DNA from 4 places in the Synechococcus sp. HK01-R genome. Region 2 is predicted to be linked to each of the others. Evidence: predicted binding sites of a transcription regulator. Region 2 holds the regulator's gene; each other region holds the start of a gene.
What was found. Region 2 encodes NtcA, which controls nitrogen genes in cyanobacteria. Its sites were predicted from a motif close to GTANCNNNNGNTAC; they were not measured.

Region 1 (7,754 bases), 380 kb from region 2:
GTGGTGTACGAGCAGTACGACCGCATCGATGCACTGACGCTGTTCCAACAGCTGCGGATCAGTGACCGCATGATCAACGAGTTCCTGCGGCCGATCCTGCTGGTGGGTCTGTTCAAGCCACCGGAAGAGCTCTCGGCGGCGGTGACGATGGAACTCCTCTACTACTACGCCCTCGCTCATCAGGATTCGTTTGATGTGCGCTGGATCAACAGCAAGAGCATCGCCGAGCAGTTGCTGGCGCCGTTGAGCCAAATGCTCTGCAGTGAGCACAAGCTCGAGGTGCTGGGGGGAACGGTGGCATCACGCTTGACCCTCGATGCAGACGCTGCGGCTTTCGCCGTAGGCGCGTCCGCGGGCGATCAGTTCATCGCTGCGGTCCGGCGCGATCGTGCTGAGGATCAAGCCCCAACCCCAACCCACGGCCGTATGGCCTGAGGGGTAAGAGCCATCGCTGCGCAGCGCTGGTTCATCTTCCGGTGTGCAGATCGGTTGGCCATTCACCATGAAGGGCCGCTGACGCTGGTATTTGTTTTTGGCGGGGTAGGTGGAGAGTCCCAGGTCGGTCATGCTGCGGCGCATCAGCATCAGCAGCTTGGGCGTCTCCGTTTCGTTGATTGGTACGCCTAAGGCGCAGGAAAAGGTGGCGGCGACGCCGGGAAAGTGCAGGTCGGCATCCTTGGCGGCCAGGGTCCAACGGGCCGTGCCTCGCAGCGCAAAGGTGGCTTTGGCCGTGGCTTGATCGAGGGCCTCTGCCGCACTGCCTGATGCCGGTGGACCGTCGACCAGGGCCAGAGCCTTGGCCATCTCGTTCTTCTCGAGATAGCCCTTCCAGATTCCAGGCTTGATAGCCCTGCTGCTTTGGTTGTTGTGGTGCGGCTGGTGCAAATTGACCTGATTCGGATCAGGGTCGGTTTTCTGCCCCACAGCAGGCACGGGGCAGCCGCCACAGTTCTGGCATTGACGGATCCAATCCATGGCCGATCACAAGCTGTCGGTGGAGCAACGCTTTCGGCTCGAGGCCGCCTGCCGCAAGTTGGATGGCTGCGATGACATCGATGCCATCCGTGATCTGGCCAAGCAGCTGCTTCATTCCCTGGAAATGGAGAGGGCATCGGCACGGCAGGCCATCGCCGATCTCAGGCAGAACAATGAGCAAGCCCCTTCTCTGGCCCGGCGCTTTGGCTTCAACATCAACCAGATGTGAGGGTCAATGGGGGACTCGCAGCTCGGCAGGGTGATGCGATGAAGCGGCTTCTGATGACCGGCGCGAGTTCGGGCATTGGCCTGGAGGCGGCGCGTCTGCTGGCCTGCGCCGGTCATCAGCTCACCCTGTTGTGCCGTTCGCAGGAGCGTTGTGAACAGACGCGCCAGCATCTGCTCGCAGCGGGCGCCGATGCCAGCCGCATTGTTTGCCACGCCGTCGACCTGGCGGATCTGTTCAGTGTGGAGCGGGGCTGTCAACAGCTGTTGGCACAGGGCCAGGCCTTGGATGGGCTGGTGCTCAATGCCGGTCAGCAACGGGCTGGTGCTACGGCTCCGGTGTTCAGTGCTCAGGGGATCGAGATCACCTTTGCGGTGAATCAACTGGCCCACCAGTGGATTGCCACCCGACTGCTGCCGTTGTTGCGAGCCGGAGAGCAGCCACGGCTGGTGATCACGGCCTCGGATGTGCATGACCCCGCCACGGGCGGAGGCCGGGTGGGCCAACCCGCGGATCTGGGGGATCTGGCGGGACTGCGCTCTGGAGCAAGCTTTGTGATGCTCGATGGCAGTGAGCGCTTTGATGGCGACAAGGCCTACAAAGACAGCAAGCTCTGCAACGTGCTGCTGGGCCGTGAACTCGCCCGACAGCTGGAGGGGGTGATGCCGGTGATCGCCTGGAGCCCGGGCCTGGTGATTCCCCGGTGCCGAGAGGGCTTCTTTCGCTACAACCGCCAGAGCAATCCGGTGGGCATGGCGCTGTTTGCTGCGGTGGCCCGGGATCTGTTGCGGGTGACTGAATCGGTGCAGACGGCCGGGCGACTGCTGGCGGCGCTCACCACGGAGGCTGACTATGGCACTCCTGGTTTCAGTTATTGGAGCAACCGGTTGGTGCGGCCGGGTCTGCATCGCTTTGAAGCGAAGGCCACCAGCCCCAATGCTGCCGACTTTGACCAGGCTTCGGCGTTGTGGCGGTTGTCGGAGCTTTTGATTGGACGCTGCCTTGACTGTGTGTCAAGGCCATGATCAGGTGTTTACGCCGGTTTCGGCGTCAAGACACTTGAGGCGATCCGGGCAAGCCCCTGTTGTTGCGACGTTGGCATGACATTCGCTACATCAAGCTGTGTCAGCCCTGATGTGAGCACTCTTTCGTCGCAATCGAACTGAAAATCCCCTTTGTGTTTTTCGGAGCCCTGACCGTGGGCTCTGCTGTGGTGTTGATGGCGAACAGATAGCAGGAGCTCGTTCCCCTTGGCGGGGTGTTGAGGGGTTACACGGATTCGGGCACCAGCATCGATGGGGACTGAAAGCTGAAGCCAGCTGCTTTAATCTTGTCGTTCGACACCCTGGCGTTCATCATGCGCGCGCCTGCCGGTTCGCTGTGGCCCCACAGCACGGGAGGAAGCCCCTCGCGGTCGCAGATCAAGGTCGAGAGTTCGCGGCGGGACAGCTGCATGTCGTCGACAAGGTTGTAGGTGCCCTCGAGGCCTTGTTGAAAGGCGAAATGCACGCCGCGGGTGATGTCGAGGATGCTGCTCCACGCTGGAATGGCATTGCCATTTTTGGGGACTTGCTGTCCCGCTGCGCGGCGAATCATGGCCACCATGTCGCGGCCGGGACCGTAGATCCCGCCCAGGCGGAGAATGCAGATTTCGGTGTCGGGTCGATCGATGTTGCGCAGAAGGTCTTCCGCTGAGGCCAGCAGCGCATTCACCGGATTGCTGGTGTCGCAAGGAGAGTCTTCATTCACGCCGTTGCCCTGCTGGTCGCCGTAAACGCCGGCGCTGCTGATCAGGGTGATGTGCAGGTTTCGGGTGCTGCGGCGGCAGCGCAAGGCACGGGTGAGGTTGCGCAGGCCGCTGGCAAACACGCTGTTGTAGCCCTCGCTCTGCTGGGTGGGAGCCACACTGATCAGGAGGCCGTCGAGCTGCTCGAGAAAGGTGAAATCCGCTGCGGCATCGGTGAGGTCCAGCTGATGGGCCTCATGAACCACCTCCTGGAGTGCTGGCATGCGCTCAGGCGAGCGGGTGGTGCCGATGAGCTGATGGCCTGCATATTTGAGGTGCACGGCGACATCACTGCCGACGTAGCCGCAGCCAATTACTCCAAAAACCGCCATGCTTGTCTCTCAACTGCACATGTTGTAACGATTTTGGTGTGGCTTCGGGTGCAGCGATGCTTACCGTTTCAGCACTCTGTTGGGCGCGGCCTCGATGCCGGCTCTCACCCCGCGATCAATGCATCCCACTGCTGGAGGAGGGCGCGGGGCACGGGGCGCGGGCGATAGTCGCGCGGATCGCTGGGGCCGTGCCGCAGCACGGCATTCACCATCACCGCCGCCTGGCAACTGCGGTTAATCGCTCCATGCGGCACGCCTGCGGGAATGCGCACCCAGGTGGCTTCGTCTTCTCGCAGGGTGATGCGGCGCAACTGCCGGTTCTGCAACACGATCAGATCGACGCTGCCGCGCAGCACCATCAACTGGTCGGTTTGTCGGCGGTGACAGAACAGCTGGGGTTGGTCTGATGAGGGGACTTCTGCGATGAGGGTTGCATCGCTTGGCAAGGGGTCGCTGAAAAAGGCCACGCCGGCTTGAAGGCCTGAGCGGGGAAGAATTTCAACGGGTCGATGACTCGACATCGTCGCAAGGATCAAGTGTTTTCACGATTGCGACCTTCTGTTATTGCCATGGGTGTCGTTTGGTACGAAAGGCGCCTGATGTCAGCAATGGCAGATCCTTTGAACCTGACGCCAGCCGGAGGCTCGCAGTTGGCCCCAGCGCTCCAGTGCATCGTCGAGAGAAATCAGACGGCGGTTCTGGGTGACTGGCGGATGGGGCGGAACCCAGTAAAGGTAGCGCAATTCGATCCATTCGCCGCTGCCTTTATTCACAGGTTTGAAGTGCAGCAGTTGACGACTCCTGCCATGCATCAACCAGCTCCCCGCGGGGGGCTCGGGCTGATGTCGTTTGGCGTTGGGAGGTCGATGCCGCATGCCTCCACTCTTGTCGATCGTGCTCTGTGTGGTGAGCCGAATCGTGCATGATTGCGATCAGTTGGCAGGTGATCAGTCTTCAAAGCGGTAGCGGCTTTGCAGCGCACCATCGTCGGCATGGCGGCTCAGGTATTGGGCATTACTCCAACCTTTCACAATGACGCAACCTTGCTCGCCGCAAACGCGGAAGTGATGATCACCGAGAGCTTCAATCGTTGAGGGTCGGCAGCTCGAAAGTCTGTTCTGCATCGCTATTAAAGCAAAAGGCTTGTTGTGAGTTAACACGTTGGGACGTCGTTAAACCATGAACTATGGAAATCGCAAGTGAAGACTTCACCTGCAGATCAGCCATGGGGCCACCACCCCGGTTTGGAGAAGCGTCGGGGAGAGGTGGCCTGAAGCGGAACGTTCGTGGTGAAGCGTTCCGCTGACGGCAATGGGCTGTGTCTTGAAGCCGCTGCTGCCGCGACCACTGTCTAGTGGTCTTGCTCTGGAGCTGCAAAGAGCAAATATGCTCACTTCAAAGCGTCTTACACATCCAGCCTGCATGGGTGTTGTCGGCTCAGGTGCCTGCCTGCCCGATCCCTCACGCTATTGAATCAGCGAAGGCCGATGCCCTGGGAGCGGGCCCAGGCGTAACCCAGAAAGGCCACGAGGTTGAAACCGATCACGAAGGCCCAGAGCCGCCAGGGTTGTTGGGGGTTGTTCATGGTTGCCATTAAAAAACCCCGCATCAGCGGGGTTGAGAAGCATCGTGAGCCGATGGCATTCACTGGGCGTTCATTTCTGAACAACAGTGCCGCGATACACGAGAACTGGGCGCTGGTTGCTGGTGGCAGCAGCGGTGTTCTGCACGTACTTCTGGCCGCGATAGGTCAGGGTCATGATGAGGTTCCTCGAAGCAAGCTCAGGTCCCCGTTCCATGGCCTGAGTCGAACTGCGCCTCTCTGAATGAGAGGTGAACGTATGTAGCGGTGGCTACCCGATCAGTGTGCCGCCTTTGGCGGATTCGTGTCGTTCATGCGGGCACAGATCAATGGCTCTTGCCAAACTTTCAGTGATTGCGCTGCTGTGGTGATGGCTCCTTCCGTCGTGACCTACGCGCTGGATCGTCTTGCCGATCTCGGCATTGGGCATGTCTTCGGGGTGCCAGGGGATTACTCGTTCCCGCTGAATGATGCGGTGGAGGTGCATCCACGGCTGCAGTGGGTTCCGTCCGCGAATGAATTGAATGCGGCCTATGCAGCTGATGGCTATGCCCGCCGCCGCGGTGCCGGCATTGTGTGCACCACCTACGGCGTGGGGGAACTGAGTGCGCTCAATGGCCTGATGGGCGCGATGGCCGAGCGGTTGCCGGTGTTTCATCTGGTGGGCACCCCCAGTTTGCGCATCGTGCGCCAGGGTCTGATCTGTCATCACACCCTTGGGGATCGCAACTACCAGCGTTTTGAGGCGATTTCCGCCGCCGCCAGCTGTGTGAGCGCGCGCTTGACCCCTGAAAACGTGGTGATCGAACTGGAGCGGGTGATCGATAAAGCCCTGGAGGAATCCAGACCGGCCTATCTCACCTTTCCGATGGATCTGGCGCTGATGCCAATCACTGGCACGCCGATCCAGGGGGCTCCGCTTGGTGCGATTGATCAACACGCCAGCGTTGCCGTGGAACTGGAGGCGGTGCTCGATCTGCTCGAAGCCAGGATCAAAGCGGCGCAGCGGCCGGTGGTGCTGCCCACCATCACCTTGCGGCGTTATGGATTGGTGGAGGCCTTTGAGGCGTTTCTTGAGGCGTCGGGTTTGGCCTATGCCACCACGCCGATGGACAAGGCCCTGCTCAGCGAAGGCCATCCCGCTTTCCTTGGGATGTACAACGGCGGTCGCTCCACTCCCGCAGAGTTGCAAGGGGTTGTGGAAGACGCCGACCTGTTGATCGATGTGGGCGGACTGGTCTTGGAGGACCTCAACACCGGCCTTTGGAGCGGACGGGTGGATGGGCGCCGCACCGTGGCCTTGCATGCCGATTGGGTGCAGGCCGGTGATCAGGTGTTCACCAGCGTGAGCATCAGTGATGTGCTGGCCGGACTGACTCGGCGTTTCCAAGCGGATGCGCCACGCGTTGCCTGTTGGGGAGACCAGCGACCGGTTCAACCCTCACCGCTGCTGCCCCTCAGTGGAGAGGGCGATCAAGCCACGGGATCAGCCAGTTTCTATCCCCGCCTGCAGCGCTTCCTGCGAGCCACGGATCTGCTGGTGTCCGACACCGGCACCTGCCTGCTGCAGCTCAATGCGATACGGCTGCCGGCTGATGTGGCCATGGAAAGCCAAACGCTCTGGAGTTCGATCGGTTGGGGCACGCCGGCAGCGTTGGGGTGTGCCTTGGCGGATCAAGGCCGCCGGGTGGTGTTGGTGACGGGCGATGGCGCCCATCAACTCACCGTGCAGGAAATCGGTGTGATGGGTTTCACCGGCGTCACCCCTGTGGTGATCGTGCTCAACAACGGCCTCTATGGGGTGGAGGCCCTGATCAGTGAAACGGGCCATGCCTATAACGACTTGCCTCCCTGGCGTTATGCGGAGATCCCGGCGGCACTGGGTTGCAAAGGATGGTGGTGCGGCAGGGCCTCCACGGTGGTGGAGCTGGAGCAGGCGTTCACGGCAATCAATGCCCACAACGGGGCTGCCTATCTGGAGGTGTTGATTCCAGCGGCAGAAAGTCAGCCCCTAGCCGAGGAGGTGATTGAAACCATGCACCAAACCACCACGCCAATGCTCAAAGATCAATCGAGGTGATGGTGAGGATGCCGTCGTTGGGCAGGTTTCGGAAGGCGAAGCTGCTGGCGCTGTGCAGATTGAAATGGCGGTCGCTCGCTTGATTCACTGGCCTCAATGCTTGCTGTGGTCCTGATCGCAGCTGCGTCCAGGCCAGATCACCCTCAGCTACCAAGGTTTTCAGGCCTCGATGACGTTGCTAGGTGTTGATCGAGAGTTGCGTTCGGAAAGCTCCAATGGAATTTCATGGGACCTTCCTCGAACTTCAAGCTGCTGTGGAAAAGCTTGGTGTGCCCTGCCATTGGGAGCATCGCCACGATTTCGAATCTGCTTTTTTTGATGACGGCATCAGCAACCTCAAGTTGAACTGGTGGCCTGCAACTGGTGCCATCCAAATGATTGGCGACCCTGAGGTTCGTACTGAGCGGTGGCAGCGGCTGCAGTTGCTGCTTGAGATCTGATCACCAGTGCGGCTGGCACCGCACCCATCTGGCCTTGAGCATGCGCTCCCAGGCTTCGATGGCGTTATGGCGCAGCATCCGACGCACGACGGGCTGCCCGCCGCCATGAAGCGGGCGCGTTTCCACCTCAATCCACTTGGCATGGGCTGACGGCAACGCATTGCGAAAACAGCAGATCAGCTGCTGCTCCTGGCTCATCAGCCAACCCTCGCCTTGCTTCTGAGGGTGTTGCTCAACCTGGGGCTGGTCTTTCTTAGCCATCAGCTCAATCCTTGGTGCCCCCACAGGCATGCCGGGGTTGGTAGCCGTTGTGTTCTGCCAGGTAGCGGAGGT
Region 2 (7,754 bases):
ACCCCGGAGATCGCTACGCGGGCACGCGTCACAATGTTGGCTTCATGGCCCTCGAGGCCATGGCTCGCCGCGAGGGCACTCGCTTCCGTTCCATGCCCAAGCTGCATGGGGAGCTGGCTGAGCTTGGCCTTGGGGCCGAGCGTCTGCGCCTGCTGATGCCGCAGACCTTCATGAACGACAGCGGTCGGGCGATCCGTGCTGCCCTCGATTGGTTCGATCTAGACGTGAACCAGTTGCTGGTGGTCGTCGACGACATGGATCTGCCTCTGGGAAGACTGCGGCTGCGGGCCAAGGGCAGTGCCGGTGGTCATAACGGGCTGCGCAGCACGATTCAGCATCTGGGCACCCAGGACTTCGCCCGCTTGAAGATCGGCATCGGTGCCCCTGGTCGCACCCCCGAGGAGCGGCGCGCCCGCACGGTGTCGCATGTGTTGGGCAGCTTCAGCAAAGAGGAACAGCCGCTCCTGGAGACCGTTCTTGATGCGGTGCTCAAGGGGCTCGATTTGATCCAGCGTCAGGGTCTGGAGAAGGCTGGGAACCAGCTCAATGGTCTCCAGCTCGCGGAGACGGACGCATGAGTCCGCTGCCTGTGACAACGGCCCATCTCAGGGTGTTGCGTCAGAGCTTTCAGGAGCAATGTCTGGAGGGGGAGGTGCAAGCTGGCGGATTTGCTTGGCAGTTCTGCTGGGCCTTTGATCGCGGTGAGCTGACGGTGGAGCCATCCCTCGGCAGGGCCTTGATCCAGGACGCTCTCCAGCGATTTCTGGTCAAGGCTGACTATCACCTCGAGCCTGGCGGCGATTACACCTTCACCGTTCGGGCGCGATTTTGAATCGGTGGAGGGCAGGTCCATTCCAGGGGCCGGCCGAGGTGGTCTTCGAGCATCACCAGAGCAGCGATGGCATCCAGCTCCACAGGGGGCAGGTCGAGCCCGCGAGGCAGCAAGCGTCTCCAGCCTTGCGGTGGCCATAGCTGCCAATAACGTTCTCTCGCTCGCAGGGTGGTGCCCCGCTCGTCCATGAGCTCAGGTTCCAGCTGCAGTTGCTCCTGCAGACGTTCACGCCAGAGGCTGCTGCCGGTGCCATTGCCAAGAAGGACCTGATCGATCGGACTGCTGCTGCTCCAGTGCCGGATCTGATCGAGCACTGTGTCGACTGGATACACGCCTGATGCAATCACCTGGTGGCGTTCCTTGTCGCAGAGCACCAGGCCGCATTTGCTGCGGCCAGGGTCGATGGCCAGGAGCCGTGCCATTTAGGTGGGGCCTGAGACCTGGCCTGGGCGCACCCCATTGACGGGGCGCAGCTCCACGACGATCGGGTCTGCGGTGTCGCTGCTGCGCAGGGCCACGACCTCAAGCTCAACGCGGGATGGTGCTCGGCTCAGGAGCTGTTGGCCCAGGCTATTCAGGGCTGTCGCGTCAAACTGAAGTCCCTGACTGAGGGATCCCCGGCGCTGGACCTCCGCGAGGGCGGAGGCGAGCAGGAGGTTGAGCCGATTGCGTACGGCTTGTCCTTCCGTTTCCTGGCGTTCGATGGAGGTGCGGGCCAGCACGTCGCCGGTTTTCACGATGCGGGTGTTCGGACGAGCTTCAGGGAAGGCATACACCACCTTTTCGCCCAGCAGAACATTCGCTGCCGAGCGCACATTCACCACCCAGGTGCCCGGTTGGCGGATGGTTTTTTCAAGTCGTTCGATGTCGCTGCGCGGCACCAGCAGGATCTGTCGATCGGGTTTTACCCCAGGGAGGACCTGCTGGTAGGCCTGCAGGTTCGCTTCCCGCAGCAGCTGATCAATCACCTGTTTCGCCTGTCTGGGGTTGTCGAGTCGCAGGGTGGCGGTGGCCAGGGGCTGGCCGCTGCTCAGCACCACGTTCCCCTGCCGCAGTGCGAGCACGTTTTTCTCGAGTTGGCGCAGCTCCGCTTCACCGTTGCTGATGCGCTGCCGCACGCTGGCCAGCTCCGCTTCGGTGCGTCGGATTTCCGCATCCCGAGCCTGCACGTCGCGACTGAGGCGAGCCCGTTCTGCTTCCAGACGTTCCCGCTGCTGGTTGAGGGGAACCAAGGCCTGGCGCAAGGTCTCTGCCTTTGCTTTCGCTTCCGCAAGATCCCGTCGTGTGCGTTCCCGTTGCTCCTGGGCTTGCGCCAGTTCTCGGGTGGCTTCCTTCTGGGCTCTGCGGCTGCTCTCAAGGGCCGTGCGGCTGTCATTCAGCCGCTTCTGCAAGGCATCCAGTTCAAAGAGGCCCACGCGAAGCTGGCGGCTTACCAGCAGCATCAGCCCAAGGGACAGCGCTGAGATCAGGCTCCCTGTGAGCACCGTGATCAGCACGGCGGTGCGGCGGGGGCGCATGCCCAGCAGGCTGAGTCGGGCCTTCCCGACCCTGGAGCCGAGTCGATCCCCCAGGGTGGCGAGCACGCCACCGAGCACAAGCAGGGAGAGGATCAGCAGCCAGCCGGTCACGAATTCAAGGGCGAGGGAAGGCGAGCTGAGGCCGTCCGGGCTCCATCTTCTCCCGTGACCCGCTCAGCTGAAGCGTTTCGCCAGGGCGATTGGATCGAGCACCGTGATTTTCTTGCGGTCGATCTCCACCAGACCAGAGATGCGCAGATCCCCGAGCAGGCGCGTAATCGTGACCCGGGTGGAGCCGATGGCCTCGGCGATCGACTGGTGCGAGAGGCGCAGGTCAATGGTGATTCCCGTATCGCCAGGCACTCCGAAGTCACGGCAGAGCACCAACAGAAAACTCACCAGGCGGGACGACATGTCGCGATGGGTGAGGGTTTCGATCATGGTCTCGGTTTGCAGGATCCGGCTCGAGAGACCCTGCAGCAGGAGCAGGCCAACACCGGTATCGGCTTCAATCGCCTGGCGCACCGAGGCAGCTGGAGCTGTGACCATCTCCACGCGGGTGAAGGCCACGGAGTGATAGAAGCGATCGGATCGGTGGCCGGTCAGCAGGGACAGCACGCCGAACAAGCTGTTTTCCCTCAGCAGAGCCACGGTGATTTCCTCCCCGGACTCGTAGACCCTGGAGAGGCGAACCGCCCCGCGCCTGATCAGATAAACCCGTTCAGCGGGATCGCCGGGGAAGAAAATCGTCTTGCCGCGTTCCACCAGCTCCGTGCTCGCGCCTTCGAGATCACGGATCACTTCCAGCAGCGTGCGTGCGTTGGCTGCCGGAGCGTTCGCCAGGGTGACTCCTGCTCCGGCACTGGCCGTCACGGAGGCGGTCTGCGGTGAATATCGGCTGAAGCCGCGTGTGGCTCCGACCATGGCGGCTTTGCAGTTGGCAGGACGCTACGGATGGTCCTGGCTCCACCTTGTAGCAACCCACACGAAATTCAGCGTTGAGTCAGGGCGCTGCGTTGGTGCTGCATTAACTCCGTCAGGCCTGGTTCGGCGAGGTCCAGGAGGCCGTTGAGGGCGCTGCGACTGAACGGAGCCCCCTCCGCTGTGCCCTGCAGCTCCAGCAGACGCCCTTCGCCGTCCATCACCACATTCAGGTCCACGTCGGCCCGGCTGTCTTCGCTGTAGTCCAAGTCGAGCAGGGGGGTTCCCTGCACTAAACCCACGGAGACGGCCGCCACCTGCTGGCGGACCGGTTGACGCGTGATGACCCCGTTCGTCAGGAGTTGGTTGCAGGCGTGCTGAAGCGCAATCCAAGCGCCGGTGATCGAGGCCGTGCGCGTGCCTGCATCGGCCTGGATCACATCGCAATCGATCAGCAACGTGTTTTCACCCAGAGCTTCCATGTCGAGGCAGGCCCTGAGGCTGCGGCCGATCAGGCGCTGGATCTCCTGAGTGCGACCCGAAAGTTTGAGCAGCTCCCGGTTCTGGCGTTCGGGAGTGGAACCAGGAAGCAGCCTGTATTCAGCACTAAGCCAGCCTTTCCCTTCCCCCTGACGCCAGCGCGGGACACCTTGTTCATGGCTGACGCTGCAGAGCACGGCGGTGCGGCCCGTGCGCACGATCAGGGAGCTGATGGCAAAGCCCATTGGATCCCACTCGATCGCGAAGGGGCGCAGTGCGGCGGCATGGCGACCGTCGTGACGGAGTGGGGGCTGGTGGCTGCTCATCAACCGCAGAAGCGCTGCCATTGAGCCTGACAGGGCGGGTGTCACCAGCAGGCGGGGCGCTCAAACACCATCAGTGGTGTGTCAGGGGCTTGTGAGCTGCGACTCCGGCGCTAGATTTTGCTTCTGCCGGCATGCCGGCCGTGTGAGGAATCAATGACCGCCAGCCTGAGCTCCAGCCATCGCCCTGCCGATCCGCGCACTGCGGATCACCGGGCACTGGAGCGAGCGGGTCTACGGCCCTTGCCCCCTGTGCCACCCCGGGCACCCCTCCATCTGGTGGCTGCCGAGGGTCAGCTGCAGGTGCATACCGCCCCCTACCGCGGCAGTTTTTCCAATGTGCTCAGTCAAGCGTTGCGTGCTGCCGGTCTGGGCAGTCGTGTGCTGGTGGTGCAGTTCCTGAAGGGAGGGGTCGACCAGGGTCCGGAGCGGCGTCTGACGCTCTGCGGTCGGCTCGGCTGGTTACGGCCTGCTGTCTCCACTTGCCTCGATGGGCCTGCCGCTGACCAGGGTCAGGCTGTGCAGGAGGCGGTGGAGGAGGTCTGGCAGGTCTGCCGACGTGAGCTGCTGGCTGGCGAGCTCGATCAGCTGGTGCTTGATGAGCTGGGGCTGGCCATTGCCCTGGGCTACCTCAGCGAGGAGGAGGTGCGTGCGACTCTGGAGCGCCGCCCCGGCTCGGTGGACGTGATTGTCACCGGACCCTCCATCCCCGAGTTCTTGATGGGGCTTGCCGATCAGGTCACTGAACTGCGTCGAGGCTTCTGATGCTCAAGAACGATCGCTGGATTACTGAACAAGCTCAGGCCGGCATGCTTGAGCCCTTCCAGGCGGGGCTGGTCCGTCACCTAGAGCCGGATCAAAAGCAGCGCCCGGTGCTCAGTTTCGGTTGTTCGTCCTATGGCTACGACCTGCGCCTGTCACCTCAGGAATTCCTGATCTTCAAGCACGTGCCGGGCACGGTGATGAATCCCAAGCGATTCAATCCGGCCAATCTGGAGCCCACTGAACTTCACCACGATGAGGATGGTGATTACTTCATCCTCCCTGCCCATTCCTACGGGCTTGGTGTGGCCCTCGAAAAGATGAAGGTGCCCGCGAACATCACGGTGATTTGTCTTGGCAAGAGCACCTATGCGCGCCTGGGAATCATCGTGAACACCACCCCGGCGGAAGCGAGCTGGGAGGGACATCTCACCCTGGAATTCAGCAACAGTTCCGGTGCTGATTGCCGCATCTATGCCAATGAGGGCATCTGTCAGCTTCTCTTCTTTGAAGGTGATCCCTGCGACACCACCTACAGCGACCGCCAAGGCAAATACCAGCATCAACCGGAGCGAGTGACGCTGGCGAAGGTGTGATCAGGGATCAACCTGATCAGGGCGCCAGCCTTGCTTTATGGAGGCGACTCTTTTCGTACCAGGCTGCGAATTCAGGGGCCCATTCCTGCAGGTGCGGCCACATCAGGTCGCACAGTTCGCGGATTTCCTGCTGAGCATCGAGCTTGGCGCGGAGGTCCATGAAGTGCAGGAAAGCTCGCAGGCTGAAGCTCACCACGAAGTGCTGGCGGTAATCAAAGGGCAGGATCCCGCGCGCGTGTTCTTCCGCGAAGCCTGCCTGGAGAAGATCCCGATAGCGGGCAGCAGCCTGCTGGCAAAGCTCCAGATCCTGGCGGCGCAGATCTTCGCTGTAGTGATACTTCTTGCCTTGACGATCGCTGTAATCCCCCACCGGCCGGAGGTAAAACACCTCCTCGAGGGGGAGCTCGCCGTTGGCGGCTTTACAGATGCGATCGCCGGTGTAGCGCATCGACTGCACGTCGAAGCTCACACCCACCCGGTGGGTGCGGGCCTGTTGCATCACCGAGTGGGGGAACCAGCCCACGTTGAGCACGATCTGGGCATGTTCGAGCGGTCCGTAATGGCCTCGCTCGCCCGCCAAGAGCCGTTTGACGCAGATTTCTCCGGCCCGCGTTTCATCCGGCCATTGATCCCGATCAGCGGCTACGAAACCTTCGCTGTAGTCCTGGTGCATGCCGGCATACACACACTGCTGAGGGTTGGGTGTCGCGGCAATCAGGTCGACCCGGAAGCGGGGATCCATGGCGGGCGTCAGGTCGGAGTGAACGGTTGTGGGCTGATCATGGCCGGTTCGCGCCTGGATGGCCGCCCTTCATGAAGGCTCAGGTCTCAGGAATGGCTGCGCGGACCGGGGCTGCTGACCAGGGAGCTGGCTGTCGTTTCGCTGGCGGTGAGTGCCGAGAGGCTGCCGATGCCGGCCAGCTGTGGGAGCTTCGTGTTGTCGATCAGAGCGTTGCTGATGGCCTCCAACTGGGCAGCGCTACGCACCCCCAGGGAGCGGCCCCGCAGGCTCCCGTCAGCGGCGAACAGATTCAGTTGAGGGATGCCATTGACCTCGTAGCGATCAATGAGGTCTTGCCAGCGAGGGTTCTCGATGTTGACCAGCACCACGTTCATGCGGCCATTGGTGCGGCGTTCGGTCTCCAGCATCGCTGGAGCCATTTCCCGACAGGCTTCACACCAATCGGCGTAGAACTCGAGCATCGTCGGCTTCTGATTGCTGAGTGCTTGCTCGGGGGGCAGAGAGCGTCGCGCCAGCTGATCCATCGGCGACTCCACGCTCAGGCCATTGCGAAGCAGAAACAGGATCAGCGCCAGTGCGATGGCACCGATCACAAGCAGGACCTTCTGGCCGGCGGAGAGGCTGGCGGATGGTGCGCTGCCGGTCATGCCTCGAGCGATGGACGCTTCGCCACTCTGGCAGGACTCCCGCGTCAACGTTGCTAGTTTGAACGCGGCTTTCTGGCTGTTGCGGCGCTCTGCCGGATGACCCGAGTCCTGATGTTCTCCTGATGGCTCTGCTGCGTTTCCTGGCCCTGCCGTTCCGCGCGCCGCTGTTGCTGGTGTTGTTCGTGGTGGCGATCCTGCTTGGTCACCACTGGACCATCTTTCAGCAGGACTTGATGAATGATCGGGGGATTGACCCTCAGCTGTTCTGGACCGTGGAGGTGGTTCAGGCTCTGGTGGTGGTGGTGGTCTGCACGATGCCCGATCTGCTGCTTCGGCAGGTGTCGATGTTGATGGCCTCCAGCCGGGTGATCAGTCTTGTGGTCACCCTCCTGCTGGTGATCACCGGTGGCTTGTATGTGCTGCAGCTGAGCCTGCTCTCCGATGTGCTGATCCTGTCCTCGGCGGTCTTGTTGGCCCGCCTGGATCTCACGCGCATCAAGGTGGTGCCACCGCCGGTTGTGATGGCCGCCTGGATGTCCGTGATCGTGCTCTGCGGGGTGTGGCTCGGCCACGTGCTGCCCAATCCATTTGCGATTAGTCCCCTGGGGGCCGAAGCGCTTCGCTTCTTGTACACCCCTGGTCTGCCGGCTTGAGATAGGCCCAGAGATTCCCCAGCACTTTCTTGGTGTAGAGCCGAGTTTCTGGATAGGGGATCCGCTCAACCCAGAGCTCCGGGTCGCGTGTCAGTTCTTCGTTGCGCCAGCGGCCTGCGGCGCCTGGGCCTGCATTGTAACTGGCGATTGCCAGCCAGGCATTGCCTTGCCACTGCCGGAGCAGCTGGGCCAGGTAGCGCGCTCCAAGGCGGGCATTGGCGCTTGGCTCCTGCAGTGCCGCCTCGCTGAGGGGGGCACCGGCCAGCTCCGCCGCGGTTTCC
Region 3 (7,754 bases), 1.1 Mb from region 2:
CGCGCATCGTTCAGCCATCGGTGGACGCCCATCCTGCTCGATTTAGGCTGGGGTATGGCTGATTCCGCCCAGAGACAACAGATCGAACAGGAGCTGGATCATGCCCGCGAGCTGGGGCGCTGGCCCAGTGATGATGAGCTTGTCGCCCGCGCGCAGGAACAGGATCAGTTGCGTGTGAAGGAGCAAACGGAGCTGCAGCACAGGGGAAAGCTTCTCGCGCTCACCGTGGTCTGTCTCCTGATTCCGCCCCTCTGGCCTCTGGCCTTTGGACTGAGTCTCTATCTGCTGTTTCCCCGCAGCACCCGCCGCATCGCCATGGCCGCAGGCTTGGGGCTCTCCCTGCTGCTGATTCTGTTGATCGGCCTCAGTGCAGGGCTTGTGATCTGGTTGTGCCTTCTTCTCTTTTGATGCTGCTGCTGGTGGTGGCATCGCTTCTGACCGCTACGCCCTGCTGCTCTCCAAGGAGAAGCCCAGTGTGGAGGCAGCAGAACGGGGGGCCTATGCGTTGGAATCCGATCCTGAGCAGGTGATGGCACTGGTGCGCCGTCATTGTTATGGCTCGTCGGCTGAGTAGCGGTTGGCCTCCGACTCGTTTCGGCCCAAGTTGCGGGCCATCGCCAGGGCATTGGATGAACTCTGCAACTGCTGGTTGAGGACCCAGTTGGTGGCAGCTTTTTGGGTTTGCCAGGCTTGGAGTAATTGTTTGGCGAGATCGCGCAGTTGCCCTGGGTCGGTGGTGGCATCGAGGGCCCGGTTGAACTGCTCCACATGAAAGAGCTGCTCGGTGGTGAACTGAATTCCCGACGACATGATCAGTCTCCTGAGGATGGCGTGAATGTATCGAGCAGGCATTGTCGAGCTGTAGCAATGGCCACCCAGACGGGTGAATGTCAGTGTTTCGGGTTGTTAATGCGCTCGCGCTTGTGCTGATTGACGGTCAGATTGAAAAGGTTGCTTGCTGTTCATGCGACTGACTTGGTCCCAGCATCTGCAGGCCGCTCGCACCCTGGAAACTTCCGGTCTCACTGAGCTTGGATCCAGTCTTTCCCTGATGGGAATGGCGTTGTTGATGTTGGCCGAAGACCTTCTTGATCAGGAGATGTGTCAGCAGGACGCCGGTCGTCCATGCCGCTGACTCCTGAGCTGCAGCAGCGTGTGGTCAGCTTCGTGCTCCGGGGTCTGCGAATCGGAGCCAGCACCGTGGCGATTCTTGAGCTTCTCCGCTCCGACTGGCGTGGGGGAGTGGCGGCAAGTTTGGCCTGGCTTGCGTTTGTGCAGGTGGAGCGTCGCCGCCGACCGCTTGCGCAGGATGTCGATCAGACTCAGTCACAGATCGAGGGGCCGAATCGCTGAAGCAGCGCTTGTAGAGCCGCAGAGCTGCGGCAGAATCATTTGAGCAGAAGCTTGCTTCTGCGTGGTGAACCGGACGGCGGGCGTGAGACACCCGCCTTTTTATTACCTGATCGTTGCCCACTAAAAAAGGGCCCCGAAACGGAGCCCTTGACCATTGGCAGCGACTGGATGAATCAGACGCTGTAACGAACGCCGCGGTAGCGAAGCTCGGTGGGTTTCTGGGGCTTCTGGGCCGTGTGATGGGCGTCGATGTACTCAACGCCCCTGTAGGCCTTCGCCATCAGGCGCTGGGCTTCTTGCAGTGCTACCGCTTTGCGGATGCGGTTGCGGGTGAGATCGAGGGTGTTCATGGTTGAACTCCACAGTGCCCGCGCCCCCGTTGCCTGGCGCGGAACGAACTGCAGCCCAAGGTTGGGCTCAACGTGACTGAAGTATAGCGACTGTCTGTAGCAATGGCTACTGATTTTTGTTTTGGTTCAGCTCGTTACACAGTCACAGTGCTTGTTCAGCTGTGTTTGCTTTCAGCGATGGCCAGGGCAGCACTGGATCACCCTCCGATGTGGCGGTGGCCAGACCCGTCGCCAAGTTGGTGACACCGGGGCCAGAGGTCACCAGGCACACACCGATTGTTCCAGTAAGCCGACCGAAGGCCTGGGCCATGAACGCGGCATTCTGTTCATGACGGCAGAGCACCAGCTCGATCGGTGAATCGAGCAGGGCGATGAACATGCTGTCGACCTTGGCTCCTGGGATGCCGAAGACATGGGTAACACCGTGGTTCTCGAGCAATTTGACGAGGGCCTGGGCTCCATTCATTGATGCGTGTTGGTCGCTGATGATCTCTTAGCTACGACGATTCCTTTCGCCTGTGTCGCACCGTGCCGAGCGTCCCACCAAGATCTGTGCCGTTTGCGGGCGACCCTTTCAGTGGCGGCGCAAGTGGAAGGATGTTTGGGATGAAGTGCGCTACTGCTCAGAGCGGTGCCGCCGCGATCGCAATCGTCAGGCCAAGAACAGTTAAGAGCTCAATCCTGGCTAGAGGCACCACAGGTCTGCGGATACTCAGGATCACGGCCTCGAGCTGGGATGGCGAAGCGTTCTCGAACCGTCTCGAGAGGATCGGCGAAATGATCCCAGGGGTCGATGTCACGGATCAGATCGGTGTTGACATGACTGCCGTATCCGCCCAGCACATGACAGCAATCGTGACGGAACACGGGCACCGGCGGTCCGCCCACATCCCCGGGGAAGCTGAACTGGTTGATACGGATGAAGTCGGCATAGGCCTTGCCAAAGCTTCCGGAGGGGTAGTCGTTCAGGCTCTGGAATCGCTGAAGGGTCGAGTCGTCGCGATGGCCGCTCAGCACCTTCAAGGTTGCCGCGAGCATCGGCAGGCCTCCATCGCGCAATGTGGCCCGTGCGGCATCGCGCACGAAGCTTCGGCGTACCAGGTCCAGGCGCACCAAGGCTTGCCGGTCGTGCATCACATGCCGGTAGCTGATCACTGGAGCGGCATCAACCCGGAAGGCTTTGGCTGTGCGTTCCAGCAGCTCGAGGGCCTCGCGGCTTGCTTCTCCGTCGAACATCGCCGCCATGGCCTCCGGCTCCAGGCTGGGGAGCGCGCTCAATTCCATGTTGCTGGTCATCAGCAGGTGATCGCGGATGCCCTCAATCGCCCTGAGGGCTCGAGTTGAAGGGGTGCCGTGCAGCCGAGCCACGGTCATCAGGCAGGGCAACCCTGCGGTGCATAAAAATCCCCCGGTTTCAGCCGGGGGTGACCTCAGTCGGTGATGTGCCCCATCACCCGACCCTGAAGTGGACGCTAGAGCGAATGTCGCGTCTTGCCATCCACCTGATCTACCAATAGACCTGGTGTGTGGCCTCGCGCAAGTACCAGATCTGGTGTGATGAGCGCCTTGTGAGCAGCGACCGCGTCGGTGTTTTTGGACCCGCTCAGGCGAGGGCTGCCCTTGCCCCCAGATCTGGCGTGGACGGTTGCGCCACTGGCTGAGCTGGGCGGCCGCCTCGGCGCCAGGTTCGCTGGATGGCGGCGTGCACTTCCCGGGCGCGAGTGCGTTGGGGCATGCGGCGTTGTTCCAGAAAAAGGCCGTCGTTGCACGCGAGGCGGACGAGGATCAGGAGTTGAATGGAGAGGGCACGCATGCTCGCGCCATGACTAGTTGCATGGAATCGAGCTCTGCGTTGAGCGGGCGTAGCGGATGCGCCCATTTCATAAAAAGCCGCGCCAAAGGCAGGGCTCCAATGCGCTTCCGTTCCGGACGTCTGACCTTGTTTCGACTCCGGTGCGGTTAAGCACTCCTCACGGACCGACTGTGACGCCCTGGCTGGCACTGTGCCAGTTGGCTGTGGACGGTTTGGGTGTCGGCTGATTTTGTGATGTTATGTGGGTGCAAATTTTTCTATTTCGTTGACAGCGAGCCTTGGAAGGAATGTGTTCTTACAGAAGTTTGTAAAGATTCATCCTGAATACCCTGTTCGCCCTTGTGCCGCTTGCCTGACTGGCCTCTAATGAGGGGAAGGGGTGCGGAGGCTTGCATGAATCATGTCGACTGGTTGGGTTCACTTTCTCTTGTTTTGCTGATGATTGGAATGACGATGGCTGGCTATCGTATGAATCATCCGCTTCACTAGACTAAGGGCGACTTGTTGTTGAGGTGCGGATCAATCTGTCCAGTCTGAGTTGATGTTGTTGGCTGGTGAGTTGTCGATAGGCAAGTGCAGCAATGCTGGTTACACCAAGGGCTGTCGCTGAGGCGATCATGAACAGAATCACGATCTGGTAGCGCACTGCATTGGCCGGGGATGCACCCTCCAGGATCTGGCCGGTCATCATTCCTGGCAGGCTCACTAGGCCCATCACCATCATGGAATTGATGGTGGGAATCATTGCGACGCGAATGGCCTCACGCACGATCGGACGGCAGGCCTCCCATCGGGTTGCCCCCAAGGCGAGCCAGCATTCCAGGCTGTTTCGTTGACTGAGCATGCGTTCCATCAGGGTGTCGAGGCCTAGTGAAATCGCGTTGAGGATGTTGCCGAGCACCATGCCCAGCAGTGGAATCCAGTATTGAGCGGTGCTCCAGGGCCTCACTTGGATGATGCCGTTCATTGCCACGCCGGTAACCAGCGCGGCGGCTGCGGTCGTGCTCAGAAAGCTCTGCCAGTAGACGCCGGAGAAACGATGGCGAGTGCGCTGCACGGCAGAGAGGCTGGCGATCAGGGCCATCAGCAGTGACAGCGCCAGGATCAGGCCGGGGTTCTGTTGCTGAAACAGCCACTGCAGTACTTGGCCGATCAGGAGCAGTTGCACCACCATCCGGAGCGATGCCAGGAGGAGCGGCCGGCCCAGGCCAAGCTTCAACACCGATGACAGGCCGATGTTGATCAGGATCAGGGCGGCGGCTCCTGCGAGCTGCAGGTTGCTGATCGGCAGGGCTCCAGGGCTCATGGCAGCTCCAGCACCCGATTGCAAAAGCGTTGGATTTGCCCTGAATCGTGACTTGTGAGGACGCAGGCTCTGCTTGCCGCTTGAAGCCACTGCTCGAGCAAAGCCTCCAGGGCGAGCGTCGTGGCATGGTCGAGGGATGCGCTGCATTCATCGAGCAGCAGGATCGCAGGCTCCAGTTGCAGGGCTCGGATCAGATTCAGCACTTGCAGTTCGCCGCCTGAAAGCTGTTCTGCATCCCAGTCGAGAAACTCGGCAGGTCGGCCGAGCTGCTCTAGCCAGTCCAGCACCCTGTTTCGATCCCATGGGTGTCGTTGTCGATGTTCTTGCCATTGGAGCGGTGATCGCAGGTTTTGCTCGACCGATCCGGGCATCACGGCACAGCGCTGGGGCACCAGCATCACCGTCGAGCGCCACCGCGGCATGCTGATCTCCTCTGCTCTGCGGCCTTGGCAGCGCAGTTCACCCGTTTGAAGGGGATCGAGCTGGGCCAGTGCGCGCAACAACAACGTCTTGCCGGCGCCGGAGGGGGCAACCAAGCCAAGGCGATCGCCGGGCTTGAGGTTGAGGTCGAGGTGGCTCCACAGCGGGCGAGCTTGATGGGAGCACTGCAACCCAATGGCTGACAACAAGGACGTGCCGTGTTCAGACGTGCTCATGTCTGGCTGCCATCGTTGAGCTCACCTGTGGGCCAATTCTGCACCTGATGAAGCTGTTGTGATTGGCAGCCATTGCTACGTCTCTGATGGCGAAGCTCAGCGATGCTCCTGCTGGTGAATGCGTCTCCTGGAGCTCTGCCGTTGGTGGAGCTTTTTTTTGGCTCGATGCTCGATTTCGATTTGTATGGCTATCACGATCGATGGGTCCTCATGGAACTCGATGGTTGATGAAGCGGCTCGTCAGCGCGCTCTTCAGGCGCTGCGACGAAAGCGCAGTCTCAAACACCAGCTGCGTCTCTATGTGATCGTCAACGCCATCCTTGTGCTCGTTTGGCTGGGCAGCGGTCGTGGATCCTTCTGGCCGATTGATCCCATTGCTTTTTGGGGGATCTCGCTGTTGATCCAGGGATGGAGTGCCAGTCATCCAGATCGGGAGTTCAGCGAAGAGGAGATTGCTCGGGAGATGGAGCGCTCCTGACGGATAGGGCGATGGAGCTTCAGCCCACGCCCACCACCTCTCCGGTGCCGGTGCTGGTGAGGGACAGGATCATCAGCAGAAGCACGATGGAGGCTGACACCATCACCACCGGCCAAATCTGGGATTCGCTGTTCATCGTTGCAAGCAAGTAAGGAACGATTCGCCGGTCGCACCTTCTGTAGCGTTGATTCAATGGATGCGCCCAAAATGGAGGCGGCGGAGGCTTCGGTGACACGCTCGCGTTACAAATTTGCGTTAACAACGTGCCGTTTTGCCTCTTGCTTGGCGGTTGGTCTCCTCGGTGTTGCTTTGTTGTCGGCGTGCTCTCCTGATCGCAGGGCGGACCTGAGGCGGCAACCGGATGGCCTTGTACGTCGCCCCCGGGTGCTCACCACCTTCACCGTGCTGGCCGATCTGGCTCGACAGGTTGCAGGGGATCGACTCGATGTGCAGTCCATTACTCGGATCGGCGCCGAGATCCATGGCTATGAGCCCACTCCCAGCGACATCGAGCGGGCCTCCAGGGCCGATCTGATCGTGGAGAACGGACTCGGCCTCGAGCGCTGGGCCCAGCGCTACATCGCTGCGGCGGGAGATGTGCCCACCGTGACGCTGTCCAAAGGGATGGAGCCGATCCCCATCGAGGCGGATGCCTACGCGGGCAAGCCCAACCCCCATGCCTGGATGTCACCGAAGCGAGCCCAGGTGTATGTGGATCGCCTGGTGGAGGCTTTCAGCAACCTCGATCCCGCTGGACGCTCCACGTTTCAGCAGAACGGAGCGGCCTACAAGCAACGCCTGCAAGCCCTGGATCAAGAGCTCGGTCAGGCCCTGGCCGGGATTCCCGCCCATCAACGGGTTTTGGTCACCTGTGAGGGTGCGTTCAGCTACCTCGCCCGCGACTATGGCCTCGAAGAGGCCTACCTATGGCCCGTCAATGCCGAGAGTCAGATCACCCCCCGTCGCATGGTGCAGTTGATCGAGACCGTGCGTGCGCGGCAGGTGCCGGCAGTGTTCTGTGAAACCACCGTGAGCGACAAGGCTCAACGGGAGGTGGCCCGGGCCAGCGGAGCCCGTTTTGGTGGCAGCTTTTATGTGGATTCACTCTCCGAGCCCGATGGCCCTGCCGGCAGCCTGATCGATCTGCAACGCCACAACGTGAGACTGCTAATCGAAGGACTGAATCCTGCCAAGATGGACCCTTGAGAGGTAGGGGGCCTACCGGTGGGTTCCAATCGCATCGACGCCGACCAGCTCTGCGTGGACTACAACGGCAACGTTGCTCTCTTTGACGCATCGCTGCATTTGCCCCCTGGCTGCATTTGCGGCCTCGTGGGCATGAATGGTGCGGGTAAATCCACCCTGTTCAAGGCGCTGACGGGTTTTCTGCGGCCGAGTCGGGGGCGGATCCGGATCAATGGCCTGAGGGTGAGCGAAGCCCAGCGGGAGCAGGCGGTGGCCTACGTGCCCCAGAGCGAGGGGGTCGACTGTGCCTTCCCCGTGTCGGTGTGGGATGTGGTGATGATGGGCCGTTATGGCGCCATGAACCTGCTGCGCATTCCCAGCCAGGCCGATCGGGTGGCGGTGCGTGAGGCCCTGAGCCGGGTTGACTTGCTCGATCTGCGCCACCGGCCGATCGGTGCCCTCTCTGGTGGTCAGCGCAAGCGTGCGTTTTTGGCCCGGGCCATCGCCCAGGGGGCCTCGGTGCTGTTACTTGATGAGCCCTTCAACGGGGTGGATGTCCGCACCGAGAAGCTGATGGCGGAGCTGTTTCTTCAGTTCCGCCGCGAGGGGCGCA
Region 4 (7,754 bases), 470 kb from region 2:
CTGGTGGAGGGACGAGACCTGGTCTGTGAGGACGGTCGGGTCTGGATGCGCAGCACCCGTGGCTTGGAGCCCGTGGATGTGATTTACCGACGCATCGATGACGACTTCCTCGACCCTCAGGTGTTCCGCCGCGATTCGATGCTCGGCGTGTCCGGACTGCTTGAGGTGATGCGTGAGGGACGGGTAGCGATCGCCAATGCCCCAGGCACCGGAGTCGCTGACGACAAGCTCATCTACGCCTACGTCCCCGAGATGATCCGCTACTACCTGGCAGAAGAGCCGATCATCGCCAATGTGCCGACTTATCTCTGCTCTCGCCCCCAAGATCTCACCTACGTGCTGGAGAACCTGCGGGAGCTGGTCGTGAAGTCCGTGGCCGAAGCCGGTGGCTACGGCATGTTGATTGGCCCCCACGCCAGCCGGGAGGAGATCGAGGCCTTTGCTCTCAAGATCCAGGCCAACCCCCGCAATTACATCGCCCAACCAACCCTCGAACTCTCCACCGTCCCTTCCCTGAGCGAAGGAGTGCTCTTCCCCTGTCACGTGGATCTTCGGCCCTACGTGCTGCGCGGACGCAGCAACTGGGTCAGCCCCGGCGGCCTCACCCGGGTGGCACTGAAGCGAGGCTCCCTGGTGGTCAATTCCTCCCAGGGGGGCGGCTGCAAAGACACCTGGGTTGTCTCTGACAGCCAGGTTGTCTCTGACAGCCAGGTTGGTTCCGAACTCACGTCATGTTGAGCCGCGTTGCCGATTCGCTCTACTGGATCAATCGCTACGTGGAGCGTGCCGAGAACATCTCCCGCTTCGTGGAGGTGAGTGAAGCGATGGCGCTCGACTGCCCACCAGGCAGTGCCGAGCCCTGGCTGCCATTGGTGGAGGCCAGTGGAGACCGAGAAGCCTTTGATCAGCACTACCCGGGCCAGAACCCGAAGGAGGTGATCCGCTTCCTTGTCTCTGATCGAGACAACCCCAACAGCATCGTGAGCTGCATCGCCATGGCCCGGGAGAACGCGCGCCAGATCCGCGATGTGATCACCACAGAGATGTGGGAGCAGATCAATGGTCTCTACTGGAGTCTCCAGGATGGTGAGGCGATTTGGCAGGAACCGGAGCAGGAGCAGCTACGCGACATCCGTCGCGGTTGTCAGCTGTTTTACGGGATTACGGATGCCACCCTCAGCCGGGATCTGTCCTGGCTCTTCAGCCAACTCGGTCGCCTGATTGAGCGAGCCGACAAGACGTCCCGCATCCTGGACGTGAAATATTTCCTGCTGTTGCCCTCACCGGAAGAGGTGGGGGGCGTACTCGACGAACTGCAATGGATCGCCCTGCTGCGCTCTGCCGGGGCCTATCAGATGTTTCGCCAGAGCATGCAGGAGGCGATCGCCCCCAGCGCCGTGGCCTCATTCCTGCTGCTGGATCCCACCTTCCCCCGCTCCGTGCGCTGCTGCCTCCAGGGCATCAGCGACACCCTGCAACAGATCCAGCGCCAGCCGGTGCCAGGTCCACCCGATGACCTGGAATGCCTGCGTGGCCAACTGCTCGCGCGCTGGAGTTTCGTGCGCATTGATTCCCTCATCCACTCCGGTCTGCATGAGGCGATCGATCACCTCCAGGCGGATCTGAACCGCTTGCATCAGCTGATTCACGAGCGTTACTTCACCCTCAGCGATCTCCGTTCCATCCCTGCCGATCCCGCATGCGCGCTCAGCTGATCCATCGCCTCAACTACCGCTACGCAGCTCCGGTGAGCCTTGGGGAGCACCGTCTCTGCCTGCAACCGAGAGGTCAGGGATTCCAGCGACTGATCAGCCATCAATTGGAGATCAGCCCCGACCCGATGCATCGTCACGAACTGGTGGCCTCCAGCGGCGATGAAATCTGCCGGGTGCGTTTTCTCGGCGCCACCGACCGGCTCAGCTTCATCGCCCGAAGCCTGGTGGAAACCCGCAGTGCACCGCCGCTTGAGAGCTGTTTCAGTGGCATGGAGCCCTCGTTGCCCTATCCGCGCGGCCTGCTGAACAAGGATCTCCAGGGGGCGCTTGAGGGCTGGCTGCCCGATGGACAACACGATCCCTCGGCGGTGGAGCTGGCCCAGGATGCACTGATGGGCAGCAATCAACAGGCCCTGCCCTTTCTGCGCCAACTGGTGGAGATGATTCAAGATCGGGTCAAATACACCCAGCGCCACATTGGTCCGGCCTGGCCCGCCGGCCGCACCCTCCGGGAGCGAGTCGGTTCATGCCGAGACCTGGCCATGCTGATGATCGAATGCTGCCGCTGTGTGGGTCTGCCAGCTCGCTTCGTGAGCGGTTACCACCTGGTGGATCCAGCCCCGGAGCAGTACGACCTGCATGCCTGGGCGGAGGTGTATTTGCCCGGTGCCGGCTGGCGAGGCTTCGATCCAAGCGGCAGCGGCGCCATCGATGATCGCTACATCGTGCTGGCCAGTTCCTCAAGGCCCGAGCTCACAGCAGCGGTAACCGGCAGTTTCAGTGGGCCGCCGAACACCGCCAGCGACCTGAGCTGGAGCATTGAAGCGGAGATTGATGGCTGTGGCCTGCTGCTCCGAGGGGAACAAGGGCAGGAGACTGACTCCAAGCAAACTCAGGCCGCCTGAACCAGCGGCGCCAAACCATGCAAACGAGGCCGGGGCGCCGCCGTCGATGTCATGGCAAACAGCTTGGGAATTCGACGGCTGTTGTAAACGCGGAATTCACGCACGAGTGACGCACCGGTCTCACGCAGGGCCTGGTTGAGCACCACCGAACCCTCAGGATCCGACACGGAGCGATGAAAGGTGCCCTTGGGGATGCGCAGGATGTCACCACCGCTCTCCAAACGCACGATGTGGAAGGGCTCCGTCCAGCTGAGATTCACCAGATAAAAGGTGCGACCACCACTGGCAGCCAACAGGTTGTCTTCCTGATGGGGGTGGAGATAGAACTGCCAGGCTCCGGTCTCAGGATCATTGGGGGGGCTGACGGCCGGGCCGCTGTGGATCACCAGATCGCGTGCATTGGAGTCAGCGACGGTGACATCAAAGAAGCGAACCGCCGGCGTGTCGCGAAAGCGTTCGTAGGAGAGCAGTTCGAACACGGGGAGAAGTGGGCCGTAGCGCTGCAGCCTTTGTAAACGGCCGAAGAGCAACCGATGGTGCCAGATGCAACCGATTCCCCAGCCGGGGTTCAACCGCCGAGATAGGCCATGTCGGCGCGCTCCGGATCGGTCTGCACCTGGAGACTGCGCTCTTCGCTGTAGCGATCTATGCGCGCTGACCAGTGATCCCTCAGCGCCACGACCAGCGACTCGGCATCGGGGTGAGGCTGAAGCCAGGGCCGCAGATTGAGCCCGGTCGATGCAAACAGACAAGTGAACAGCTGGCCATCAGCGGTGATCCGGGCCCGATTGCAATCCGAGCAAAACGGCTCGCTCACAGAGGCGATCATCGCCACCACGCCGGCTCCATCTCGGTAACGCCAGCGCCTGGCCGTGCCCCCTGCTGGCCGACCCAGGGGCTCCAGGGGCCAAACCGCTTGCAGTTGGCGGAGCATCTCCGCCGCCGGCATGACCTGATCACCGCTCCAGCCGTTCCGATGCCCCACATCCATGAACTCGATCAGGCGTAGTTCCAGCCCTTGGTCACGTGCGAAGGCAGCCAAGGGCAGCAGCTGATCCTCATTGCGACCCCGTTGGATCACGCTGTTGAGCTTGAGTGCACCCAAACGAGGGTCAAAGCCAACCTCACGGGCCACCACAATCGCCTCCCGCACCGCAGCAAGGGCGCGTGACCCCGCCTCGCCCACCTCCGGCAATCCAGCCATGGCGGCCACCACGCCGGCATCGAGGCCATCGAGGCTGAGGGTGATCCGATCCAGACCAGCTCGCCGCAGACGCTCAGCCCTGGCTTGATCCAGGAGCAAGCCATTGCTGGTGAGAGCCACCTCCTCCAGTTGCGACAGTGGATCGCCTGGCTGTTGTCGCCGCAGGCGAATTGCCTCAAGCAAGGGCTCCAGCTGGTCACTGAGCAAGGGTTCACCACCGGTGAGGCGCAGGGAGCGAACCCCAAGGCGACAGCAGGCCTCGATCAGCGCCAGGCGCTGCGACTGACTCAGCAACCCGCTCACCTCCCTGTGGTCGGGCTGGCAATAGGAACAGGCGAGATTGCAACGGGCCGTCAACGACAGACGCAGCACCTGAAGAGGGCGCTGCCTGCGGTCCGTCACCAACTCAGAACTCACCATCAGTCAACGCTGCCAGATCAGCGGGATGGTTGGCATTGAGCAGCTGCTCTGGAGGCAGAAAAAAGGAGCGGTGGGGAATCAGGTCCAACCAATCGTGCCAGCGATGGCAGCCGCGACCTAACTGCCGCTCGAGTGCAGCGTGGGAGCCAGCCATACCGGGATAAATCCCAAGCAGGGGCTGCTGCCGTTCGCCGTCATGCGCCACCAAGGCCGCGTGCTCCTGTTCCCGCCAGGCGACCAACAGCGTCTCCAGGGCAGGGGAGGTGAGGTAAGGCAAATCGATCGGCAGCACCAACCAGGCCTCATCGACCCGAGCGGAAAACACGGCAGCAAAAGCCTGCAAAGGTCCGGCAGGAGGCCAAGGCTCAGGCAGCACCGACAAATCCGGAAAACGTGAAGCAAGGTGTTCACGATGTCGGGGATGACCTGACAGCACCAGCACCTGCAGATCCAGAGCTCTCGCCATGGCGACGGTGTTGTCAATCCAGGTCCCGCCCCTGGGATGGGGCAACAGCGCCTTGTCAGCACCCATGCGACGGCTGGCCCCTCCGGCGAGAACACACGCACGTAGCAGTCGCGGCACAACAGAGGCTCGGATCACCGTCACTTAGCACCGCCGCAGGGGGGCGATTCCGTAACAACAGCGACCAGGGAGATGGCGGGAAGGTGGTGCAATAACCCGGCGGTTTGCATTGGCGCCGCAACTGAAATCCTGGGCGCTGCCTTTTCCGAAGCCGGGGTTTGATCCTTCCTCATCCACAACCCCATGCTTGGCGATCTTTGGTCGTTCCAGGGCAGGTACCGAACCCTTCACCTGACCTGGTTCGCCTTCTTCCTGACCTTCGTGGTCTGGTTCAACCTGGCCCCTCTGGCCACCACGGTGAAGGCGGATTTCGGACTCAGTGTTCCCCAGATCCGCACCCTGGCGATCTGCAACGTGGCATTGACTGTGCCCGCTCGCATCCTGATCGGGATGCTGCTCGACAAGTTCGGCCCACGCATCACCTACTCCTCCTTGCTGGTGTTCGCAGCCATTCCCTGTCTGCTGTTTGCCTCCGCTCAGGACTTCAACCAGCTGGTGGTGGCCCGTCTCCTGCTCTCGATCGTGGGCGCGGGTTTTGTGATCGGGATCCGCATGGTGGCTGAATGGTTCCCACCCAAGGAGATCGGCCTGGCAGAGGGGATCTACGGTGGTTGGGGCAACTTCGGCTCCGCCTTCTCTGCCCTCACCTTGGTGATCGTGGCCGGCTGGCTGTCATTCTCCGGCGGCTTCGAGCTACCGGGCGGCGACATCCTGAACTGGCGCGGTGCCATCGCCCTCACCGGCATCATCTCCGCGGTGTACGGCTTCATTTATTACGCCAACGTCAGTGACACCCCTCCTGGCAAGGCCTATCAGAAGCCGGCCAAGTCTGCGGGCCTTGAGGTCACATCCATGAAGGATTTCTGGGGTCTGCTGGGCATGAACGTGCCCTTCGCGGCCATCCTCTGCGTGCTCTGTTGGCGTCTCCAGAAAGTTGGCTTTCTGAATGCCGGCACCTATCCCCTGGCGTTGGTTGCGGTGCTGATCTGGTTCATCTTCCAGACCTGGGGAATCATCCGCACCAACCGTGAGCTGATCCTTGGAACTAAGACCTACCCCAAAGAGGATCGCTACGAGTTCAAACAGGTGGCCATCCTGGAGCTCACCTACATCGTCAACTTCGGTTCCGAGCTGGCCGTGGTGTCGATGCTCCCCGCCTTCTTCGAGAGCACCTTCGATCTACCCAAGGCCACGGCAGGCATCCTGGCCTCCTGCTACGCCTTCGTGAACTTGATCGCCCGCCCCGGTGGCGGACTGATCTCCGATCGGCTCGGGAGTCGCAAAGGCACGATGGGCTTGCTCACCATCGGCCTGGGCATCGGCTATTTGGTGATGAGCCTGATCAAGCCAGGAACCTTCAGCGGCACTGCCGGCATCGCGATTGCCGTTTTGCTCACCATGGCCTGCTCCTTCTTTGTGCAAGCCGGTGAAGGTGCCACCTTCGCCATGGTGCCCCTGGTGAAGAAGCGGGTCACCGGACAGATCGCTGGCATGGTGGGCGCCTACGGAAACGTCGGGGCCGTGGCCTACCTGACGATTTTCAGCCTCCTGCCCATCTGGATGGGTGGTGATGCGAAGGATCCCTCACCCGAAATCGTGGCGGCCTCCAACAGTGCCTTCTTCCAGGTGCTGGGGATCGCTGGCCTGATCGTGGGCTTCCTCTGCTACTTCTTCCTCAAAGAACCCAAGGGATCCTTTGCTGAAGAGCATGCCGATGAGGCTGCACTGGCGAAGGTCTGATCAAACCGCGCCTCAACAGGCTGCACTCGTGGGGAGCCCAACAGGGCTCCCGCTTTTGTTGGCACAACGATCCCGATCATGTCCCAGCGCTGGTTAACTCAGCGCCAACATCCCTCTCGCCATGGCTGAGCCGACGACCAACCAACACAGCCAGTGTCCCTACTGCGGAGTGGGCTGCGGTCTTGAGCTCCTGCCGCCGGGAGAAGCCGGAAAGGCCGTCAAGCGTGATGCCGATGGAACACCGATGTGGAACTCCCGCGGTGATCGAGACCATCCCTCCAGCCTCGGTCAGGTGTGCATCAAAGGGGCCACGGTCGGGGAGACCCTGGCCCGAGGTCGACTGAATCAACCTCTCTATCGCGCCAGTCTCGACCAGGATTTTCAGCCGATCGCCTGGGATCAGGCCCTGGATCTGCTTGAAGGTCGAATTCGTAGCACCCTTGCCGGCAAGGGGCCCCAGGCGATCGCCATGTATGGCTCAGGCCAGTTCCACACCGAGGACTACTACCTCGCCCAGAAACTGCTGAAAGGAGCCCTAGGCACCAACAACTTCGATGCCAACTCCCGGCTGTGCATGAGTTCTGCGGTGGCCGGCTACACCCGCAGCCTCGGTTCCGACGGCCCTCCCTGCTGTTACGAGGATCTCGATCAATGCGCGGTCGCCGTCCTGATCGGCACCAACACGGCTGAGTGCCATCCGGTGCTGTTTCAGCGTCTGCTCAAGCGCAAAAAACGAGACCCCAAGGGCCTCACGATCGTGGTGGTCGATCCCCGGGCGACTGATACAAGCAGGATCGCCGATCACCATCTGGCCATTGCCCCCGGCACCGATCTCGCACTGCTGCATGGTCTTGCCCGACTGATCGTTCAGGACAACGGCTTCGACAGTGACTTCATCGATGAGGCCACGGAAGGCTTCGCCGCCTATGCAAAGACCATCAGGACCTGGACTCCAGCCAAGGTGGCCGCACTCTGCGGAATCAGCGAAAAAGAACTGCGACAGGTCGCCAGGCTCTGGAGTCGCAGCCAGGGGGTGCTCAGCCTTTGGTCCATGGGTGTCAACCAACGGCGAGAGGGCACCGCCGTTGTGAGCGGCATCATCAACCTGCATCTGCTGACAGGGCAGATCGGCAAGCCGGGGGCCGGCCCCTTCTCGCTGACTGGCCAACCGAACGCGATGGGGGGGC

Region 1: H0O21_RS07695 (DUF4278 domain-containing protein) is a predicted target of NtcA. The motif match lies at 5,163-5,176, and genes of this name have one in related genera.
Region 3: H0O21_RS11785 (DUF4278 domain-containing protein) is a predicted target of NtcA. The motif match lies at 1,800-1,813, and genes of this name have one in related genera.
Region 4: H0O21_RS03220 (molybdenum cofactor guanylyltransferase) is a predicted target of NtcA. The motif match lies at 4,879-4,892, and genes of this name have one in related genera.

Annotation. Positions count from the first base shown of each region.
Region 1 covers NZ_CP059059.1:1,451,688-1,459,441, forward strand. The annotation lists partial or broken gene H0O21_RS07655 (NAD(P)-binding protein) at 1-333, shown strand, start outside; gene H0O21_RS13640 (phosphatase PAP2 family protein) at 301-975, opposite strand; gene H0O21_RS07665 (hypothetical protein) at 974-1,204, shown strand; gene H0O21_RS07670 (SDR family NAD(P)-dependent oxidoreductase) at 1,243-2,226, shown strand; gene H0O21_RS07675 (NAD-dependent epimerase/dehydratase family protein) at 2,471-3,319, opposite strand; gene H0O21_RS07680 (cupin domain-containing protein) at 3,424-3,840, opposite strand; gene H0O21_RS07685 (DUF1651 domain-containing protein) at 3,922-4,194, opposite strand; gene H0O21_RS07690 (hypothetical protein) at 4,267-4,443, opposite strand; gene H0O21_RS07695 (DUF4278 domain-containing protein) at 4,975-5,079, opposite strand; gene H0O21_RS07700 (alpha-keto acid decarboxylase family protein) at 5,272-6,981, shown strand; gene H0O21_RS07705 (hypothetical protein) at 7,197-7,421, shown strand; gene H0O21_RS07710 (DUF1651 domain-containing protein) at 7,422-7,682, opposite strand; gene H0O21_RS07715 (hypothetical protein) at 7,687-7,754, opposite strand, start outside.
Region 2 covers NZ_CP059059.1:1,075,543-1,083,296, forward strand. The annotation lists gene pth (aminoacyl-tRNA hydrolase) at 1-578, shown strand, start outside; gene H0O21_RS05530 (DUF3146 family protein) at 575-832, shown strand; gene H0O21_RS05535 (resolvase) at 802-1,254, opposite strand; gene H0O21_RS05540 (DUF3084 domain-containing protein) at 1,255-2,460, opposite strand; gene ntcA (global nitrogen regulator NtcA) at 2,524-3,273, opposite strand; gene rph (ribonuclease PH) at 3,342-4,076, opposite strand; gene H0O21_RS05555 (cob(I)yrinic acid a,c-diamide adenosyltransferase) at 4,230-4,838, shown strand; gene dcd (dCTP deaminase) at 4,838-5,431, shown strand; gene thyX (FAD-dependent thymidylate synthase) at 5,448-6,173, opposite strand; gene H0O21_RS05570 (thioredoxin domain-containing protein) at 6,260-6,820, opposite strand; gene H0O21_RS05575 (hypothetical protein) at 6,943-7,473, shown strand; gene H0O21_RS05580 (transglycosylase SLT domain-containing protein) at 7,415-7,754, opposite strand, start outside.
Region 3 covers NZ_CP059059.1:2,202,770-2,210,523, reverse strand. The annotation lists gene H0O21_RS11810 (hypothetical protein) at 1-7, opposite strand, end outside; gene H0O21_RS11805 (hypothetical protein) at 55-408, shown strand; gene H0O21_RS11800 (hypothetical protein) at 553-810, opposite strand; gene H0O21_RS11795 (hypothetical protein) at 965-1,135, shown strand; gene H0O21_RS11790 (hypothetical protein) at 1,126-1,353, shown strand; gene H0O21_RS11785 (DUF4278 domain-containing protein) at 1,527-1,703, opposite strand; gene H0O21_RS11780 (thiamine pyrophosphate-binding protein) at 1,846-2,169, opposite strand; gene H0O21_RS11775 (DUF2256 domain-containing protein) at 2,222-2,374, shown strand; gene H0O21_RS11770 (hypothetical protein) at 2,379-3,077, opposite strand; gene H0O21_RS11765 (hypothetical protein) at 3,307-3,516, opposite strand; gene fetB (iron export ABC transporter permease subunit FetB) at 4,007-4,822, opposite strand; gene H0O21_RS11755 (ATP-binding cassette domain-containing protein) at 4,819-5,478, opposite strand; gene H0O21_RS13495 (hypothetical protein) at 5,581-5,706, shown strand; gene H0O21_RS11750 (2TM domain-containing protein) at 5,699-5,956, shown strand; gene H0O21_RS11745 (metal ABC transporter substrate-binding protein) at 6,164-7,162, shown strand; gene H0O21_RS11740 (metal ABC transporter ATP-binding protein) at 7,181-7,754, shown strand, end outside.
Region 4 covers NZ_CP059059.1:601,116-608,869, forward strand. The annotation lists gene H0O21_RS03195 (circularly permuted type 2 ATP-grasp protein) at 1-738, shown strand, start outside; gene H0O21_RS03200 (alpha-E domain-containing protein) at 732-1,715, shown strand; gene H0O21_RS03205 (transglutaminase family protein) at 1,700-2,620, shown strand; gene H0O21_RS03210 (redox protein) at 2,608-3,099, opposite strand; gene H0O21_RS03215 (GTP 3',8-cyclase MoaA) at 3,189-4,244, opposite strand; gene H0O21_RS03220 (molybdenum cofactor guanylyltransferase) at 4,231-4,851, opposite strand; gene H0O21_RS03225 (MFS transporter) at 5,011-6,567, shown strand; gene H0O21_RS03230 (molybdopterin oxidoreductase family protein) at 6,689-7,754, shown strand, end outside.